3 regions of the Sporomusa termitida genome follow, and region 3 is predicted to be linked to each of the others. Evidence: riboswitches for the same ligand, from Rfam matches in the RefSeq annotation. Region 3 holds a riboswitch; each other region holds the start of a gene.
What was found. A riboswitch is a leader RNA that binds a small molecule or an ion and turns the genes downstream of it on or off. The one in region 3 is predicted to bind S-adenosylmethionine.
Positions count from the first base shown of each region.

Region 1: it holds a riboswitch for S-adenosylmethionine, as region 3 does, so the genes downstream of both, metX (homoserine O-acetyltransferase MetX) here and SPTER_RS14165 (MetQ/NlpA family ABC transporter substrate-binding protein) in region 3, are expected to answer to the same signal.
Region 2: it holds a riboswitch for S-adenosylmethionine, as region 3 does, so the genes downstream of both, SPTER_RS22520 (methionine ABC transporter ATP-binding protein) here and SPTER_RS14165 (MetQ/NlpA family ABC transporter substrate-binding protein) in region 3, are expected to answer to the same signal.

Region 1 is NZ_CP036259.1:757,732-762,816, reverse strand. Features, by position in the region: gene SPTER_RS03380 (LysR family transcriptional regulator) at 1-830, opposite strand, end outside; gene SPTER_RS24525 (hypothetical protein) at 938-1,105, opposite strand; gene metX (homoserine O-acetyltransferase MetX) at 1,233-2,444, opposite strand; SAM riboswitch class I at 2,856-2,966, opposite strand; gene SPTER_RS03370 (endonuclease III domain-containing protein) at 3,148-3,783, shown strand; gene SPTER_RS03365 (double-cubane-cluster-containing anaerobic reductase) at 3,785-4,894, opposite strand; gene SPTER_RS03360 (acyl-CoA dehydratase activase) at 4,922-5,085, opposite strand, start outside.
Region 2 is NZ_CP036259.1:4,869,826-4,874,910, forward strand. Features, by position in the region: rRNA gene rrf (5S ribosomal RNA) at 241-357, shown strand; gene SPTER_RS22515 (SagB/ThcOx family dehydrogenase) at 727-1,464, shown strand; SAM riboswitch class I at 1,585-1,691, shown strand; gene SPTER_RS22520 (methionine ABC transporter ATP-binding protein) at 1,886-2,941, shown strand; gene SPTER_RS22525 (methionine ABC transporter permease) at 2,910-3,563, shown strand; gene SPTER_RS22530 (pyridoxal phosphate-dependent aminotransferase) at 3,600-4,793, shown strand; gene SPTER_RS22535 (MetQ/NlpA family ABC transporter substrate-binding protein) at 4,821-5,085, shown strand, end outside.
Region 3 is NZ_CP036259.1:2,993,531-2,998,615, reverse strand. Features, by position in the region: gene purD (phosphoribosylamine--glycine ligase) at 1-429, shown strand, start outside; gene SPTER_RS14180 (DUF456 domain-containing protein) at 457-975, shown strand; gene SPTER_RS14175 (TetR/AcrR family transcriptional regulator) at 989-1,579, shown strand; gene SPTER_RS14165 (MetQ/NlpA family ABC transporter substrate-binding protein) at 2,474-3,295, opposite strand; SAM riboswitch class I at 3,421-3,526, opposite strand; gene SPTER_RS14160 (YerC/YecD family TrpR-related protein) at 3,728-4,045, shown strand; gene hisZ (ATP phosphoribosyltransferase regulatory subunit) at 4,048-5,085, shown strand, end outside.

The sequences.
Region 1 (5,085 bases), 2.2 Mb from region 3:
TAGGTATCTTTTTTCCAGATTACAGCCAAATGCCAGGGCCTGATTTCCTCCGCCAGGGGCAAGGCTTTCACAACACCACCCGCCAGTTTGGCACATACCATTTTGGGCAACAGGGCCACCCCCAGCTTAGCGGCCACAATTTCCACCATAAAATCCCACTGCGAGCTTTCGCACAATACCCTGGGCATAAAACCATATTCCCGGCACTTTTCGATAATATGGTCATGCAGGGCAAAGTCCTTACGATACATAACCACCGACTCATCGGCTAAGTCCGTAATATGGGCAATATCCCGGGCCGCCAGCCGGTGCTCCGGGTGAACAATGAGCTGGATCGGATCTTTAACAAAAGCAAACAGCGAAAAGTTTGCTTTATTTTTAACGGGCAACACTACGACCCCGATTTCCAGCTGACCTTCTTCCACCATCTTTTCAATCGCTTTCGAACCAACCTCGATTAAATCAATCAGAATATCAGGATATTTTTTCTTAAATTCGCCAATAGCAATCGCAAAAAAGCTCGTCTCAACCATTGGCGGAATCCCAATACGAATCTGCCCTTTGCGGCAGCCGATCAACGCATCCAGGTCGGCAGCGGCATTGTTGAGCGAAGCGATGATGTTAATCCCGTGTTCATAAAGCGCCTGGCCGGCATCAGTCAGTTTAGTTTTCCGGCCTGACCTGTCGATCAGGATAACCCCGAGTTCATTCTCCAGATTGCGCACCATCTTGCTGATAGACGGCTGCGAAACATGAAGTGCCTGGGCTGCTCTGGTAAAACTCCCCTGCTTTGCTACTTCAATAAAATATGTTAAATGCAGAATGTCCACAAAAAAATATGCTCCTCCATCAAAAAATAAGGTACATAGTTCAAAAAAGAACTATATACCTTATACTATGGCTGGCCTTACCAATAACTGTCAAGAGTATTTTGTGGTTACGAGGGTACAGCCCGGTCCCAAAATTCCTTGGTCCTGGTTATGTCCTGCGTAACAGGAATGGGTACAATTTTTTCCCGTTTATCAACAAGCACACCCGGTTTTGTTAACCCCTTATCATTGGACGGCAGTTTATAGCCGAATAGCCATGTTAGTAACGCTTGCATATGTTTCTCCCCTTTACCTAAATGACTGGCGCTTACATTGATTGTAAAGGTATCGGCCACTTAAGTAAAATATCTATTATGCATAGGCATAATTACCTGTAGTTATACAAGGGAGAAAGGGTTACGCTCACACCTCCCGGAGCTCTACCGCCGGCATCAGGCGGGCGCCGAGATAGGCCAGGCTGGACGCCCGGAACCGGAACCATTGCCTGATCGGCACAGTAACCGGCGCCGGCAGGGCGGCATCAATAAAGCGGGTAAGGATTGGCCTGAGCAATTGAAAATCGATCAGAAATCCGTCATGACCGTGCGGGCTGTTAATCACCGCCAATTCGGCCCGGATGCCCACCCGGCGCAAGGTTGCCGCCAATTCTTCCTGCTGATGCGGCGGGTACAGGATATCGGAACTGACCCCGACAATCAGCATCCGGGCATCGATGCGGGCCAAAGCATCCTCATACGTTGCGTAACCGGCGCTTATATCGAAAAGATCCAGGGCCCGCAACAGATAGAGATAGGAATTGGCATCAAAGCGTTTAACGATATTCGCGCCCTGGTAGTCTAAATAGTTTTCCACTTCAAACTGTCCGCTCCGTGTGCGCCGGCCAAACTTATAGGCCATAGACAACTCGCTCTGATAGGTAATCATGCCCAGGGCCCGGGCCGCCGCCAGGCCTTTCTCCGGGCCAGGCCCGCCATAATAATTACCGTTTTGCCAGGCGGGATCAAGCATAACCGCCTGGCGGCCCACCCGATTGTAGGCAATGGCCTGAGGGGCTGCATAGCCTGGGGCGGCAATCACAACAACGGCATCAATAAAACCCGGATAGCTTACCGCCCATTCCAGCGCCTGCATCCCGCCCATCGAACCGCCAATGACCAGCGCCAGGTGCTGAATCCGCAGCACTTCCAACAGCCGTTTCTGGACCTTTACCATATCTTTAACGGTTATCTCCGGAAAACCCATGCCATAGGCCCGGCCGGTAGCCGGATCAGGCGAAGCGGGACCTGTTGTCCCCTGGCAGCCGCCGAGCACATTGGCGCAAATAACATAAAACCGGTCGGTGTCAAGCGTCCGCCCGGGACCGATTAACGGTTCCCACCAGCCTTGCTCATCATAGGGCCCGTGGGCCGCCGGGTGGCTGTCACCGGTCAGCGCATGCGCCACCAGGATGACATTGTCACCGGCCGCAGACAGTGTACCATAGGTTTCATACGCCACCGTTATCTCGGTTAAACAACCGCCCTGCTCCAGGGTAAAAGGATCTTCCGGGCTGGCAATTTGGGCCAGCTTGAGCTGTGACCGCCATCTAAAACCGGGAAAAAAGGTAACAACCATGAACTTAGCCCCCTTTGTAATGATTTAACCAGTACCTTGGCACAGTTAGATGTTAGGTTTAGACAACGTAGATTTTTTCGCAATGCAAGGCGGAGGAACCGCGCAGATCGGCAATCTGTAAGGTGACGACAACGAAGCAGTGCGGGAAAAGATGCGTTGTATAACCTAACATTTGACTTTGTCAAGGTACTAGTGCCTTGGCACAGTTAGATGTTAGTTTTAGACAACGTAGATTTTTTCGCAATGTAAGGCGGAGGAACCGCGCAGATCGGCAATCTGTAAGGCGACGACAACGAAGCAGTGCGGGAAAAGATGCGTTGTATAACCTAACATTTGACTTTGTCAAGGCACTAGGTAATAAAAATTGAAAACCCCCTCGCTAGAGGGGGCATATTAATATATACCTAATCCCTCTCATCTCCCAGGAATATCTACTGATTCCTGCTGGAATTAGCACCTCTGCGTAAATACGCCGGTTGCCGGGTGTCATCGGGCCAGTCCCTCGACCTCTCTGGATAAGAGTTAATATGAAATTAGCGGGTTGTAATGTATAAATGATAGCTAAGCTGAGAACATTTGTCAAGTATATCCTTTGCTTTTTTTACAATTTAAGGAGGCATTTAACCATAAAACCGATTATAATAGATACAGGGATTTTGTCCTCCCGACTACGCCGCCCGGCATAATGGTAAGGAGCAATAGTATGCGTGGATTATATGAGCTATACAATACCCTGCTGACTGCCTATGGTCAGCGAAACTGGTGGCCGGCCGAGACACCCTTTGAAATGATGGCAGGTGCCATTCTGACGCAAAATACCACCTGGACCAATGTGGAAAAGGCCTTGACCAATTTAGGCGACCGGTTATCGCCAGCCTTTATTGCCGGGGTACAGACCGAAGAACTGGCCCAGCTCATCCGCTCCAGCGGCTATTATAACCAAAAGGCGCTGAAACTAAAAGCTCTGACCCAGTGGTATGAAAAGTATGAGTATAATATAAAAATAGCGGCCGCCGGTGACGGCGAAGCACTCCGGGCTGAACTGCTGGCCGTAAAAGGCATCGGCCGGGAAACCGCTGATTCCATCCTGTTGTATGCCCTGAACAAACCTTTTTTTGTGGTAGATACCTATACAAAACGCCTATTGCACCGGCTTGGTTATGACCTCCCGGCCACTTATGACGGCTTGCGGCTGCAGCTGGAAGCGCACCTGCCGCAGGATGTGTATCTGTACGGGGAGTTTCACGGCCTGATTGTGGAGCATGCCAAACGGCATTGCAAAAAACAGCCCGCCTGCGCGGGCTGCCCTGTTGCCGGCTGCTGCCGGCAGCGTATGTGAGTTATCCCATCATCTCCAGAAAAGCCTGGACCCTGGTTGTGATTTGCTCAACATCGCCCTGGGAATAATCGGTCTCGATCTGCAAAAACGGGGTATTGCCGTTTTGTTTTAAAAATTCTTTTACCACCCGGCTTTCAACATTGTAGGTATGACAGCCCTGCCAGGTAATATCAACAACACCGTCAACGCGATATTCCCCGACCAGTTGGTCAAGCTGCTCCATCCGGGTGGGATTCGGGCTCATACAGGAACAGGGAATCGCCAGATATTTCTCAGCAATAGCCGTCAGCGGCGGCTTGGTTTCATCCACAAGCGTAACATACTGCTTCATCCCTGAACAGTTTTCAATATAGACGACAGCGGCGCCGCAGTCTTCAATAATCTTGATCACCTTGTCGGCGCCGACCCCGGTCGGCACACCGGTAACCAAAATCCGCTTGGCGCCTTGGGGCCTGGCCGCTTCCCCATTGGCGACACTCTCTTCGATATCACTGATAACCGCCTTGATTTGCTCGGCAAACGCGGCCCGGTCGGTCACAAAGTTCCGGCCCCAGAGCAGCTTCAGGAAATCCTGACCGGTCATGGGGACCGGGTCATTTTTCAAATAGCCGGCCAGTTGCTGCATCAGCCGCCGTTCTTCGTTCAGGACCTGAATGGCGGCCTGCAGTTTTTCATCAGTAATTTGGGTATCAAGCTCAGCCTCCAGCAGTTCCTTTAATACCTGTACCTCATGGAGCCAATAAGCCTTGTCGCTGTCAGCCAGATAACTTTGCGGCATTTTCATGACATGCACCGCTTTAAAGCCTTTCATAAGCTCAAACATTTTTTTCTTGCCGTCACAGGTTGTTTCGCCAATAATAAGGTCGGCATACAGAAAATACGGACACTTATCCGTCACCGCCAGGCCATAGGAAGATTTAATCAGCGGACAGAAATTACGGGGCAGTGACTTCTCCCCGTCGGGAATCCCCTCTTCTTTGGTCGCGCACAGGGAAAACCCCAGGGCACCGGCCGCCAGCACAAGCTCCTGCGGTGCATAGACACAGTAAAAACCGACAACCTTTTTGCCTGCTGCCTTAATATCCTTAAGCATCGTAAACGCATCTGCCATAAACTGCTCCCCCATTTATACAAGTTTTTAAAGCTGACCGGCAGCCTCCCAGGCATACAGTGCCGCCCCGATCGAACCGGCAAATATTGCCTGCCCGGTGGTAATAACAGACAGCCCCAGCCGCAGCGCCAGCTGACGCCGGAGAGCCTGGTTCTGGGACACGCCGCCGGTAAACGCCACCGGCGGCAGCG
Region 2 (5,085 bases), 1.9 Mb from region 3:
CCGGGAAGTTGCGTGAGTCGCTTAGTTAGAGCGGAGCGATAACATCCATAATGTATGTTGTAACTCCGAGCTGGCAACCAGTAAATTACTATTGCGCAAATCTTTCTTCTGTGAAGTTTTCAGGGAACAAAGAGATAATTAGGAGGTTCCGCGCTCCGCTTGGAACTAAGCGATTCACGCAGGTTTCCGCGTCGCTATCGCTCCTAAAAACCTGGTTCTCTGCTTATGGTTCTCTGCTTATCCAGTGACGATAGCTGTGGGGCTCCACCTGTTCCCATACCGAACACAGCAGTTAAGCCCACAAACGCCGAAGGTACTTGGCTGGAAACGGCCCGGGAGAGTAGGAAGTTGCTGGTTAGCAAGAAAAGCACTCACTGTTGCAGTGAGTGCTTTTTATTATGGAAAGCGAACAGGCTTAGACCGTTCAGAGTGCCCCAGCTGCGAGGCGGAGCGAGGACGCCGCCGTAGTCGTACTGGAAGTACGTCGGAGGGGGCGCCCGCAGTGCCAACGAAGCAGCTGGGGTGCTATGGACGGTCGTAGCAGCCGAAGGTACTTGGCTGGATGGGCCCGGGAGAGTAGGAAGTTGCCGGTAGCAAGTGTCTGCTTTATGCAGATGCTTTTTTTATTTGCAATAATATATTATAATTACTATTGATATTGGAGAATTTACCAGTAGATTTAATATCAGTAAGACAAACGGCAATACGCGAAGGAGGTTTAATCAAATGGCAAGGCAAATAGGCAAAGAGTTTATGGAGCAAACCAAGTACAAGTTTGCTACACCTTCCGATCAGGCCCGGGGTTTGCCACAGCCACCGGTGGAAATGGATATCGGTAACCCCGGCCTGGTGATCGATTTGCCAGACCATGGGGCATGGCAGGCTGATATTTCTCTAACCCAGGCAATTCTGCAAAGGACCAGTGTCCGTACTTATGCCGCAAAGGCATTGTCATTAACTGAGCTTTCCTATTTGCTGTGGTGTACACAAGGGGTTAAGTCGATTGAACCGCATTTGGTCACGTTCAGAACCGTACCTTCAGCCGGGGCAAGGCATGCTTTTGAGACATATTTGTTAGTGAATCAGGTTGACGGTCTGGAGCCGGGCCTATATAGGTTTTTAGCCGTCGATCATCAATTGGCCAAGGTAGAGGTCACAGGCAGTGCTGCTGATATAATTACTGAGGCCTGTTTGCGGCAAAAATTTGTTAAGGCAAGTGCGGTTACATTTATTTGGACGGCAGCTGCCTATCGCATGACCTATCGCTATGGGCAGCGCGGCTATCGGTATTTACACCTGGATGCCGGTCATGTCTGTCAGAACCTCTACCTGGCGGCAGCGGCAGTGGACTGTGGTGTTTGTGCAATTGCAGCTTTTGATGATGATAAACTTAATGCGGCCCTGGCTATCGATGGTGATAATCAGTTTGCGGTCTATGTAGCTACTGTTGGCAAAAAAGCATAAGGTATAACATATCACATTACAAAGACGGGTGAGGAAACCAACCTTAGCCGCCCGATAAAATTCTTGACAGTTACATATACCTGTGGTAATATTACTCAAGAATAAAAAAAGATACAGTATTTTTCATCAAGAGTTGGCTGAGGGACTGGCCCTATGAAGCTGCGGCAACCATCGCAAAGGCGAACGGTGCCAATTCCTGCAGCCTGTAAGGGTTTGGCAGATGAAGAATAGCATAGTCTTGAATTATGCCTCTTCGACTGCGGAGAGGTTTTTTACATGATTAGCAAGTATATCGGTTTATGATCATAAGTAAGAACGCCAATACCCTAAAGGGCCCCGGCGGCTTCTGCCGGCGTCCATGAAGGACTTGGCACAAGCCAAGTTTTTTCTTATTGTATATCACAACAGGAGGCAGATAACTATGATTTCATTAACAGGCTTACAAAAGATATATAACGGCGAGTCTGGTACGGTAATCGCCCTTGATCATGTATCTTTGAATATAAAGCAGGGAGAGATCTATGGCATTATTGGTAAAAGTGGCGCTGGGAAAAGCACTCTTATCCGCTGCATAAACCTGTTGGAACGTCCTACCGCCGGCCAGGTATTTATTGCTGGCCAGGAAATGACAGCGTTGTCAGAAGTGCAATTACGCGATGCCCGTAAAAGTATCGGCATGATTTTTCAGCATTTTAATCTGTTGTCTTCGCGCACAGTGCTCGACAATGTGGCTTTTCCCTTGGAGATTGCCGGTGTCGGTAGAACTGAACGGGTAAAAAAAGTACTGCCGCTGTTAGAGCTTGTTGGCTTATCTGACAAAAAAGATGTCTATCCGGCCCAGCTCAGCGGCGGGCAAAAACAGCGGGTCGGCATCGCCCGGGCTTTGGCAAGTCAGCCCAAAGTGCTGTTATGCGATGAAGCAACTTCAGCCCTTGACCCGCAGACGACAGAGTCAATTCTGGCTTTATTGAAAGATATTAATAGAAAATTGGGCTTAACGATTGTCCTGATTACCCATGAGATGCATGTAATTAAAGCAATCTGCGATCAAGTGGCTGTAATTGAAGCCGGCCGGCTTGTAGAAACCGGGAGGGTGCTTGATGTATTTACCAGGCCCCAGTCAGACACCGCCCGCGAGTTTATTAAAGCCGTAGTAAATAATAAATTGCCGGAAGCCCTGGCGGAGATTGTATCAGACAAGCCGGTTGCCGGCAGCAACCTGGTTGTGCGCTTATCTTTCTTCGGGGCGGCCACTAATGAACCGGTTATTGCCGGCCTGATCAGGCGTTTTGCCGTTGATGTCAACATTATCTCCGGTAATATTGACCATTTGCAGGCCACACCGTATGGCACGCTGGTTATAGAGTTGTCCGGCCAACAGGAGGATATTCAAAGTGCGTTGCGTTATCTGCAGGCCAGAGATTTGGGAACAGAGGTGATTGGCTATGTCACAAGACATGCTTATGCTGCTGGTTGAGGCTTGCGGGGAAACCGTCTATATGGTAGCTGTTTCAGCCCTGGTCTCCGCCTTGCTGGGAATCCCGCTTGGCGTAATCCTGGTTATCACCGGCAAGGGCCACATAAAAGAGAACCTGGTATTTAATCAGACCTTAGGAGCAATCGTTAATGCTGCCAGGTCAACGCCGTTTATTATTTTAATGGTCGCTATTATACCTTTTACCAGGATTATTGTTGGTACTTCAATCGGCACCAATGCGGCGATTGTACCCCTCACAATTGCAGCAATTCCCTTTGTCGGCCGCGTTGTCGAGTCGGCCCTCAAGGAAGTGGATGCCGGGCTGGTCGAAGCCGCACAGTCAATGGGGGCATCGCCCCGGCAGATTATCCTGAAGGTACTTATTCCGGAAGCCCTGCCGTCTATACTATTGGGACTGACATTAATGGTGATCAGTTTAATTGGTTACTCGGCCATGGCTGGTGCCATTGGCGGCGGTGGCCTGGGAGACCTGGCGATCCGCTATGGTTATCAACGCTTTAGAGCAGATGTCATGCTGGCAACGGTCGTTATTCTGATTGCGCTGGTACAGATCGTCCAGTCCAGTGGTGACTATTTTGCCCAGAGACTTAACAAACGCTAGAATATGGAAACAGAACTATAGGGGGAATACGTAAGCATGGAAGATAATATCCGTAATATTCGTGAAGGCGGTTACGCGTCAGCCAAGGCCCGGCAATTTACCGAATCGGTCATCAGAGAGATGAGCCGGATTGCGGCTGCGCATAATGCGATTAACCTCGCCCAGGGTTTCCCGGATTTCCCGGCCCCGGCAGCGATTAAACAGGCTGCTGTCAGGGCTGTTAATGAGGATTATAATCAATATGCTATAACCTGGGGGACCAAAGGCCTGCGTGATGCCATTGCCGCCAAGGTGGAACGGGACTATGGTGTTGTTATCGACCCTGAAAGTCAGCTTACCGTGTGCTGCGGGGCCACAGAGGGCATGATTGCCACCCTCTTGGCCACTGTTAACCCGGGCGATGAAGTCATTATTTTTGAACCGTTTTATGAAAATTATGGCGCCGATGTCATCCTGTGCGGGGCGGTACCCCGGTATGTCAGCTTAACCCCGCCGGCATTTAACTTTAACCGGGAGGAGCTTATTGCCGCTTTTTCCGATAAAACCAGGGCCATCATCATTAATACCCCCAATAACCCAACCGGCAAAGTCTTTAATCGCGAAGAACTGGAGCTCATTGCCCAGTTGTGCAGGAAGCATGATGTGCTGGCAATCAATGATGAAATCTATGAACATATCCTGTATGACAATACTGAGCATATCCCGCTGTGGACCTTGCCGGGCATGACCGACAGGACGATTGCGGTAAATAGTGTATCTAAAACCTTCAGCGTAACCGGCTGGCGTATTGGTTATGTTCAGGCCTCACCGGCGATCACGGCTTCGGTGCGTAAGGTACATGATTTTCTTACCGTAGGCGCGGCGGCCCCCCTGCAGGTAGCCGCGGCCGAGGCTTTTACTTCTGGCCTGGAATACTATGCGGAATTGGCTGGTTTTTATAGCGAACGGCGGGATTATTTGCTTAATGCCCTGGAGAAGGTTGGCTTTAGCTGTGTGCGTCCACAGGGAGCCTATTATATTATGACCGACATTACACCGTTTGGCTGGGACGACGATGTTGCCTTTGCTAAATACCTGGCCAGCGAGATTGGGGTGGCGGTTGTGCCCGGCTCAAGCTTTTTCCGGCCTGAAAGCAATGCCGGTAAAACCTTGGTCAGGTTTTGTTTTTGCAAAAAGTTTGAAACCCTGCAGGCAGCAGCCGACCGCTTGACCAAGCTGACAGTTAAATAATAGGAGTTATAAAAGGGGGACATGAGAATGAATAAGTACATAAAAGCAGTAGCCTTGGCCACGGTCCTTGTGGCTGCAGTTGCCGGACTTACCGGCTGCAGTAAGCCGGCAGCAACGCCGGCAGCAGATAAAATACTCAAGGTCGGGGTAACGGCCGGCCCGCATGCCGAAATTATGGATGTTGTTAAACAAGTCGCTGATAAAGACGGTCTGAAGATTGAAGTTGTTGAATTCAATGATTATGTTCAGCCTAATGTGGCCTTAAGCCAGGGGGATATTGACGTCAATAGTT
Region 3 (5,085 bases):
ATTGAGTTTAATGCCCGGTTTGGCGATCCGGAAACCCAGGTTGTGCTGCCGCTCCTGAACAGTGATTTGGTTGCTGTTATGGAAGCCTGTGTCGACGAACGGCTGGCAGATATCACGCTGGAATGGGCAAACCAAGCCGCCGTGTGTGTGGTACTGGCCGCTGACGGGTATCCCGGCAGCTATACCAAAGGTGATCCTATCAGCGGTCTTGATCGGGTCCAGGCCCAGGGGGCCATCGCTTTTCATGCCGGGACAGGCTGCAAAGACGGCCGGATTGTAACCAATGGCGGCCGGGTGCTGGGCGTGACTGCGGTAGCCAATGATATTCAGGCGGCAGTGGCCAAGGTCTACCAGGCTGTGTCTGAGATAAAGTTTGCCGGCATGCAATATCGTAACGACATTGCTCACCGGGCGTTCAACCGGAAGTAAATGCAGGGTGCAGAAGGAGTGCATACTTTGGATGCTGGTTTAACAGCCATTAATTTACTGGTCATTGTTGTGACTGTTATTGGCATTGGCTTAACTGTTATCGGCTTACCCGGGAATTGGCTGATTTTTTTCGTGGCCCTGGGTTATGGTTATCTGGCACCCTTTGCCGCTATGAATAATACGGCCTTACTCATTCTGTTTGGCGCCGTACTGGCCGGGGAGCTGGTTGAGTTTGTAGCCGGTTCGTTAGGGGCAAAAAAGGAAAATGCCTCGAAAACGGCGATCATAGTCGCCTTTATCGGCGGTATCGCCGGCGGGATCCTTGGTACGGGGATAATGCCGGGCCTGGGTTCCATTGCCGGGGCCGTCGGCGGTTCTTTTGCCGCCGGCTATCTGGCAGAATATGCGGCTACAGGCAACCGGGAAAAGGCTGGACGGGTGGCAAAAAGCATTGTTGTCGGTCAGGCATTGGGTCTTATCTTCAAATTAGCGATAGCCATCGGGATGGTGGCGCTGATTATTTCCAGGCTAACGTGGGCAGGGTGACAGGAGGAACCATATGAAACGACAGCAAATACTGGATGCCGCCTATACTGTTTTTTCCCATAAGGGATATCACCGGGCCACTGTGGATGAGATTATTGCCATGGCGGATACCGGCAAAGGCACGGTATATAATTATTTTGCCAGTAAAGAGCAGCTTTTTTATACCCTGGTCAAAGAGCGCAGCGCAAAATTTGAAACTGAGCTCAACCGGCTGGCCGGTCTTGATGAAGTGCCGCTCATCAAAATAAAAAAAGTGATCAAGGTGTTTTTAGAGTTTTATGTCGCTAATGCCGATTTATGGCGGGTGCTCATGCATGAAATGCGCGGTCTGGGCCATGAGGAATCAACAAATTTTACTGCGGCCCAGCGCGAAAAATACCGGGAAAGATTTGTCCATACCATTGGCGTACTGGAAACGATTTTGCAAGCCGGAATTGAGCAGGGGGCTATTCGCCCGTGTGATGTGCATAAAGCGGCCCACGGGCTGTTTAGTGTCATCGTAATGATGGTTTTTCAGGGCTTTGTCGATGCCCAGGCCGATTCGATTGAGGCGAATGCTAATAATATTGCCGATATTTTTCTCTATGGTGTTGTGGCGCGTTGAATGCAACAAGAAAACCCCTGACGTGGTCTTGCAGGCTGTGCGTATAGCAGTTACTTTTGAAATACAAGGGAATAATTTTACTTTTGGCATCGCCCCAAAATCAGATGCAACGCGCGCAGTAGCATCACCATAAACGAAAACAATGTCGTATAATTAAAGTGTGGCATAAGGTCGATACTTTTTGAGCTAAGAACTCGACCCCAAAATTGATATGACTTCCTGCTTGAACCACATATTGTCCAGCTCATTCGGGAGAGCAGAGCCGCCGTAGCTGTCGCCCATTCCCTACTGATAGCGATCTACCACATACTAAAAACAGGCGTTCCTTATCGAGAGTTAGGTTCCGAGTATTACAATCGATTTAACCGGGAGAAGAAAATACAATCATATTTGAAAAAATTAGCGGCTTTGGGTTGGGAGCTCCCCACCACAGCTACGGCCTAATTGCCTACATACCATAAATTTTTGGGCCCTAGACTATAAGGCTTGTATTTGTGCGCCCTTTTTTTCTGACACATAGGAGATGTTTTCATAGTAAAGTAACAAAAGGTCTAGGCCCGAAGCCTCCAAAAGCTGAAAAGCCGGACAGTATTCCTAAAATCCGTAAACTCGCTGCGCTCAAACAGACGGATTTTTTAACGGAATACCGCCCGGCTTTTCTCCTGCGGAACGCTTTTTCCGGCAATGGCCGGTGGGTTACCGGGGTTACGGGGGCCCCTTCCCCTTGCTCAAGTCCGGCATTGAATCTTGGTTCCCTGCAGTCTATAGGACTGTTAGCCTGTCAAAACTTATAAATTCTTATTTCCACAGAATTCATTTATGAGTTCTGGCAGACCCAAAAAAGGCTTGCGCCTCTTTCTCTGCGAAAGGGTGCAAGCCTTTTTTTACTACTGGTTAGAAGGCCGGGACAATGGCGCCCTGATATTTTTCGTTGATGAATTTTTTAACTTCCTCAGAAGTCAGGGCTTTGGTCAGCGTTTGAATTTCAGGGCGGGTTTCATCCCCTTTGCGGACGGCCAGAATGTTGACATAAGGCGAGTCTTTCTGCTCAATAAAAAGGGCATCTTTGGCCGGGACCAGTTTTGCCTCCAGGGCATAATTGGTATTGATAACCGCTAAAGCAACGTCGTCCAGGGCGCGCGGCAGCTGGGGAGCTTCCAGTTCGCTGATTTTAACGTTTTTGGGGTTTTCTGCGATATCTTTTACCGTGGCATTAATCCCTGCACCGTCTTTCAGTTTAATAATGCCGGCTTTTTCTAAAAGGGCTAACGCCCGGCCGCCGTTGGTAGGGTCGTTAGGAATGGCAACCTGGGCACCGCTTTGCAGCTCATCCAGGCTTTTGATTTTCTTGGAATAGATGCCCATTGGCTCGATATGTACGGCGGCGGTATAGGTTAGATCCAAATTACGCTCGCTGCTGAATTTTGTCAGGTAAGGAATGTGCTGAAAGAAATTGGCGTCAAGCTCTTTTTCGGCCACGGCAATGTTCGGCCGGACATAGTCGCTCATTTCGACAATAACCAGATTAATTCCGTCTTTTTCCAAAACCGGCTTGATCACATTGAGAATCTCGGCGTGCGGTACAGCGGTAGCGCCAACCTTAACCGTCTTTTTTTCCACAGCTGCCGGCGCCGGGGTCTCTTTGCCGCCGCAGCCGCTGATAAACGCGGATAATGCCAATAAGACTGTAATCAGTAATAAGGTAATTTTTTTCATACATTATTCCTCCCGGATAAAAATATAATGTGGTTGTTGACAGCAGGCAGAAGTGATTTGCGGTCCTCCCTCCATGGCCAATAATTAAAGCCTCTCCGACAGTGTGAAGAGGCTGGTTGTCCAGTTCTTCATCTGTCAGGAGTTAATCCTGTTGGAATTGGCACCGTTTCACCTGCGCGATGGTTGCCGCGGCGTCATAGGGCCATTCCCTCAGCCAGCTCTTGATGAGTATATTTAATTTACAAAATTTATGATAACATGGCAAAATGTATCTGTCAACAGGATTATTAATGTATTATTTACGTGAAGAAGACAAATTTTATTATATAACCTATTTTAATTAAATAAAGATAAAAAGGATTAAAGAAGGAAAATCCGGGTTAACAGCGAACTAAGCATATCAATAGCAAGTATTACAGGGAGGCGCATAGCATGCCGGTAAATCCCAAATTGAAAGATGAACTGACAGATCAGTTGTTCAAGGGTATTTTGTCGCTGCAAACTGAAGAGGAATGTTATCAGTTTTTTGAGGATGTTTGTACAATCGGCGAGATCAAAGCCATGGCCCAGCGGCTGGAAGTGGCTCGCTTATTAAAAGCAGGGGTCATTTATGATGATATTGTGGCCTCGACCGGTGCCAGTACAGCGACAATCAGCCGGGTAAAACGCTGTCTTTATTATGGTGCCGACGGGTACAAGGCAGTATTGGGCCATTTAGAGGGAAATAAGGCTGACGAAAAGGGGGTGTAGTTATGAGCAAAAATCAGTTTGTACCGCAAATCCCTTACGGTACCCGGGACCTGCTGCTGCGGGAAGCTAAGCAGAAGCGGATTGTCGAAGGCTCGCTGGCTGAACTATTTTCCCGTTGGGGCTATGATGAAGTGGTAACCCCAACGTTTGAATATATTGAAACCCTTACGGTCGGTACCGGCAGTGATATGCACCAGCATGTATTTAAGTTTTTTGATAACAACAACCGTATTTTAGTGCTTAAACCGGATATGACTACGCCCATTGCCCGCGTGGCGGCGACCAGGCTGAAGGATGGGCCGCTGCCGCTGCGGCTGTTTTATCTGACCAATGTATTCCGCCACGAACAGGCTCAGGCCGGCCGGCAGTGTGAATTTTATCAGGCCGGGGTTGAACTCTTGGGTGCGCCCGGCCCGGCGGCTGATGCCGAGGTGGTGGCCCTGGCCGTGGAAACCATGCTGGAATCAGGTCTGGCTAATTTTCAGGTCAGTTTAGGCCAGGTGGATTTTATCAACGGCCTTATGGCTGAGAGCGGGTTAACCCCGCAGTGTCAGCAGCAGATCAAATGCGCTATGGTATCACGGGATTTAGTAGGACTTGGTGAAATCTTGGCGACAAGCGGCTTGACCCGGGGTGCACAGGCTTTGCTGCAGCAAATCCCTTTGCTCCATGGGCAGGAGGAAATGCTGAACAAGGCCTGCCGGCTGGTAAATAATGACCTTAGCCGCAGGGCTCTGGACAATCTGGCCGATATCCGCAGGCTGCTGGCCGGCTACGGTGTTGACCGGTATGTGAATTTTGACTTAGGGATTATTCGTGATTTTGATTATTATACCGGCATGGTATTGGAAGGTTATACACCCGGCCTGGGCTTCCCGCTCTGCGGTGGCGGCCGGTATGACAAGATGCTGGCTTCTTTTGGGGTTGACAATCCGGCCACAGGTTTTGCGCTGGGCATTGAACGGGTGCTGCTGGCGATGGAACGGCAGGGGATCAGTGTCAGTGTGCCGGCGCCGGAGGTGTATATTGCCTGGGCGGAA